Regions from separate parts of the Rhizobium sp. 57MFTsu3.2 genome, predicted to be linked through region 1. Evidence: riboswitches for the same ligand, from Rfam matches in the RefSeq annotation. Region 1 holds a riboswitch; the other holds the start of a gene.
What was found. Region 1 has a riboswitch for FMN ahead of ribB (3,4-dihydroxy-2-butanone-4-phosphate synthase). Riboswitches for the same ligand answer to the same signal wherever they lie in the genome.
Positions count from the first base shown of each region.

Region 2: another riboswitch for FMN. It lies ahead of AF71_RS13960 (DMT family transporter); the one in region 1 lies ahead of ribB (3,4-dihydroxy-2-butanone-4-phosphate synthase).

Region 1 is NZ_JDWI01000049.1:9,665-12,130, reverse strand. Features, by position in the region: gene AF71_RS29740 (glucose 1-dehydrogenase) at 1-625, shown strand, start outside; FMN riboswitch at 731-875, shown strand; gene ribB (3,4-dihydroxy-2-butanone-4-phosphate synthase) at 990-1,616, shown strand.
Region 2 is NZ_JDWI01000011.1:50,765-53,230, forward strand. Features, by position in the region: gene lon (endopeptidase La) at 1-247, shown strand, start outside; gene hupB (DNA-binding protein HupB) at 455-730, shown strand; FMN riboswitch at 853-1,002, shown strand; partial or broken gene AF71_RS13960 (DMT family transporter) at 1,085-1,986, shown strand; gene AF71_RS13965 (esterase-like activity of phytase family protein) at 2,058-2,466, shown strand, end outside.

The sequences.
Region 1 (2,466 bases):
TGGCAAAGCTATCTCGTTTGTCGGAGACGTGACAGATAAGGCCAGCGTTAAGGCACTCTACGACGCAGCGGAAAAGGAATTTGGCACGATCGACGTATCCATTCAGAACGCGGGTGTCATTACCATTGCCCGTATCGAGGATATGACCGAAGGCGAATGGGACAAGGTTCTGGCAGTTAACACCAAGGGTGTCTTCCTGTGTGCCCAGGAAGCGATTTTGCGGATGCGCAAGCATGGACGCGGTGGACGTATCATCAATACGGCGTCGGGTCAGGCACGCGACGGCTTTATCTTCACCCCACACTATGCTGCTTCAAAGATGGGCGTTGTTGGCATCACTCAAAGTCTCGCCAAGGAAGTCGCAAAGGAAAACATCACCGTGAACGCCTTCTGCCCGGGCATCATCGAGACAGATATGTGGGCCTACAACGATCAGGCTTGGGGCAAGCTGCTTGGCAATTATGGCCCTGGAGAACTGATGAAGGAATGGGTCGAAGGCATTCCTATGAAGCGTGCTGGGTCGGGCGAGGACGTCGCTGGCCTCGTCACCTTCCTTGCCAGCGACGATGCTACCTACATCACCGGCCAGACGATCAATGTTGATGGTGGCTTGATCATGTCCTAGCCCCGTTCGACAATGAGGAACGGTGCGTTTATAGCGGGAAGGGAGTTTTCGCCAGTTTATCGCGACGTTGCTCTTGCGGACTGATGCAGTGAATGTCTATGTTACGCATGTTCTCAGGGCGGGGTGTAATTCCCCACCGGCGGTATCGAGGCAACTCGGAGCCCGCGAGCGCCTTCGCGAAAGCGAAGGGTCAGCAGATCCGGTGAGATGCCGGAGCCGACGGTCATAGTCCGGATGGAAGAGAGCAACGCAGGGGTCGTCGTGTTTGACGACGACTTGTATGCTTGTTCGCCCAAGGGAAAATTGTGGCTGTTAAAGGCCATGCTCGCCGCTCACCGCGGCAACCCTTGAAAGGCAGAAGAGAATGGCAATTTCCAAGATTGATGATGCGATCGCCGCGATTGCGCGTGGCGAGATCGTCGTTGTTGTCGATGACCGCGATCGTGAAAACGAAGGGGATCTCGTGATTGCCTCCCAAGCAATCACTCCTCAATCGATCGCGTTCATGATGAACAACGCGCGTGGTCTCATCTGCGTTGCGATGGAAGGCGAAAGGCTCGACGAGCTCGATATTCCCCTGATGGTTCCGCGCAATACTGAAGTGCTCAAAACAGCGTTCACTGTGTCCGTGGACTATATCCCAGAAACAACAACCGGGATTTCTGCTGCCGATCGCGCAGCGACCGTTCGGGCCCTCGTCACCGACGGCTCTCGTCCCGAGGATTTTGCACGACCAGGACATATCTTCCCGCTGAGAGCCCATCCAAACGGCGTTCTCTCTCGTCCGGGCCACACGGAAGCGGCGGTAGATCTTGCCCGGCTTGCTGGTCTTTCACCATCGGGGGTGATCTGCGAAGTGGCAAACGACGACGGAACGATGGCTCGGCTACCCGAGCTGGAAGTGTTTGCTGAAAGACACGGTCTCCACCTAATCACGATCGAAGATCTCATCGCGTATAGAACGTCCAGCCTGTCTTCCAAGGCCGCATGATTTTCGGAATTGCAGGCGCGATTTCCATTGGGGAATCGCGCCGAAGCTAAAGATGGACGTCAGCCGACGGACGGGTAGCAAAGTACGGCTGCGTGCGACATGTCCGCCATCGGATAGCTTTTTACGGGACGCTCCCTTCCCGTTGGTCTTTAGGCGGCTAAAAAACGCCAAGTCTCGCACCGCCGTGGCTACTAAGGCTAATACATCCAAGGGTGGGTCGGTCGCCGACACGTTTTCGGCCGTAGCGTTAGACCTGGATGGCGAAATAACTGAGCTCAGATCTCAATTGGCTCAAAAACTGCTATTGCAGAATGAGCCATTAAAGCAACTGCTTGCGCGTTATAGCGGGTATGGAGTCAAGCGGACCAAGTGATTTCGGTGTGGCCGGACCAGCATCCGACACGAGCTTGTTGTTGTCGTCTGAAAGATAAAGCCCTTTAGCGCCCGCTGCAGCAGCCCTAGCCGTAGCTTTGGGTTGCCGTCGACTTCCGCAGAGAAAATCAGGGAGTCGGATTCTTTTGAACTATCCGCTCAAGACTCAAGCTTTACCGCCGCACATGTTCACTGTATGTTCTGCTTCATAGCGAGGTTGATGGACAGTGAGAATCGATACCCGATTGCATCGAGATAAAAAGCGCTTAGCGCAAACAAAGCTGACTTCGTTGGCCGACGACCATCCTTTGCGGGAGAAATATTACCTCTGGATACAAGAACTCGATGACCTGATGGCCGGAAGCGAGGCTAGGTTCTCTGAAAGTGACTCTCGGAAGCATAACGCCGTCGTGCAAGCCGAACCGAGGGGAGTGGACGATGGTGATGAAGTACTTGGTGAAGAAATAGATAGAACGGG
Region 2 (2,466 bases), on a different contig from region 1:
GCTCGCAGCGCTTCGCGGTGGCATCAAGAAGGTGCTGATTCCGGAAGAAAACGCCAAGGATCTGGCGGAGATTCCGGATAACGTGAAGAACAACATGGAGATCATCCCGGTGTCCCGCATGGGCGAGGTGATCAAGCATGCGCTGGTCCGCAGACCGGAAGCAATCGAGTGGGATGGCACGGTGGAAACGCCCGTCATCGCGACGGTCGAAGGGCTCGACGAAACGGGTGCAACCATAGCTCACTGAGCTTTGTTTGCCACATTCGTGCCCAATTGCTTAAAAACCCTGAAAAGGCTGGCGTTTTCGCCAGCCTTTTTTTGTGAAATTGGCGCACGGGTGCTTGCATTTCCTTGATTTGCAGGCTCTTTGGGGTGCGGCGGGCCTGATGAACTCTATTCTGCGCCTGGCTTATAGATTTGAGTCGTTTCGAACCATTTAGAAAGGGGTGGAAACATGAACAAGAATGAACTCGTGTCCGCAGTTGCCGAAAAGGCAGGACTCTCGAAGACCGACGCTGCTTCCGCGGTTGATGCTGTTTTCGAAGTCGTCCAGGCTGAACTGAAGGGCAAGGGCGACGTTCGCCTCGCTGGTTTTGGTAGCTTCACCGTCTCCCATCGCGCAGCCACGAAGGGCCGCAACCCGTCCACCGGCGCAGAAGTCGATATTCCGGCTCGCAACGTGCCGAAGTTCACGCCCGGCAAGGGCCTGAAGGACGCCGTCAACGGCTGATATGAATTTACTTGGCGGCCGGGCAACGAGACCGGCGGCACAAGTTTCGAAGGGTTCGGCCACGGCCGAACCCTTTTTGCTTTTCGCGGCCTTGTCGGCACGCGCGGCATGTCATACGAAATGACCGTTCTCAGGGCGGGGTGAAAGTACCTACCGGCGGTAAAGGCCTTGGCCCCAGCCCGCGAGCGCCTTTTGGTCGTGTGCCGAGAGGGTCAGCAGATCCGGTGCAATTCCGGAGCCGACGGTTACAGTCCGGATGAAAGAGAATGAGCGGAGCGGGCGAGGGTGGATTCTGCCCTCGCTGCTGTATCGCGCTCATGCGTCCTGATTTGTGTTGGTTTCGGAAAGAAAGACATGAATCAGACTTCCCCTACGTTTTCCGCTTCGCGAGCAATGGTCGGTGCTGCCTGGATGATTGCCGCGGGCATCGCCTTCTCTATCCTCAATGTCGTCACGCAATGGCTGACGATGAAGCTCGCTTTCCTCTCGGCCTCGGCAGCCTTCTGGCAATATGCCTTTGCCCTGGTGTTCTCGCTGCCCTTTCTCTGGCGCGCCGGTCTTGGGGCAATGAGAACGCGTTATCACTGGCGTCATGTTGTACGAGTCGCCTTGGCTGCCTTTGGGGGTAACGACCTGGGTCGCGGGGCTTGCGCAAGTACCCATCTGGCAGGCGATTGCGCTGGTAATGACGTCTCCGTTCTTCATCATCATGGGCGCACGCATCTACCTTGGTGAGTATATCGGCCCTGCGCGATGGGCCGCGACCGCAACCGGTTTCCTGGGAGCGATGATCATCCTGCAGCCCTGGTCGGACAGCTTCAGTTGGGCGGCGCTCCTGCCGATCCTCTCGGCCCTTCTCTGGGGCGCCTCTTCGTTGATCACCAAGAGCCTTACCGGAGTCGAGCGACCGGAGACCATCACCGTTTGGCTGCTCGCGCTCCTCACGCCGATCAACGGCGGATTGGCGCTAGCGGCTGGCTTCGACATTCCGACCGGCTTGACGCTCCTGCTTTTCGTTGCGGCGGGCCTCCTGACCGTGATGGCGCAGTATTTTCCTGACGTTAGCCTATTCGGCAGCCGATGCCGCTTACATTCAGCCATTCGACGATCTCAAGCTGCCGCTCAACGTGTTCGCCGGCTGGCTGGTCTTCGGCTATGCGCCGACCGGCTATCTGTGGTTGGGCGCGGTGCTGATCCTTGGGGCATCGCTCTTCATCATGCGGAACGAAATGAAGAAGGAGCGGGAGACCCGCTAGCGCGTTCAAAATATGACATCGGTGTCATCCCGGTGTCATGCCCATCCCCCAGAAAAACCTTGTGTGAACTCATGGGGGATTTCATGACAACTGTATCGCGCAAGACAGTGCTCGTTGCGGCGCTCCTGGCGACGGCCGCGTTTCCGGCCGCCGCAGAGCCCGTTTTCAATCGTATCGCAACCTTTCCGGTGGCATCCAACCTGCCACAGGAGAAAGACAAGCTCTCGGCCACTTCGGCGGAAATCATCACGGCTACCGACGACGGCATGACGCTGATCTATAGCGACAGCCCACTCGGAGCGATTGGTTTTGTCGATATCTCAGACGCCAAGGCTCCGAAGGCCGGGGGCGAGCTGATGATGGACGGCGAGCCGACATCCGTGACATCAACCGCCGGAAAGGCGCTCGTTGCCGTCAATACGTCGAAGAGCAAGGCAAAGCCTTCTGGGCGTCTCGCGATCGTCGACGTTGCCACCAAGA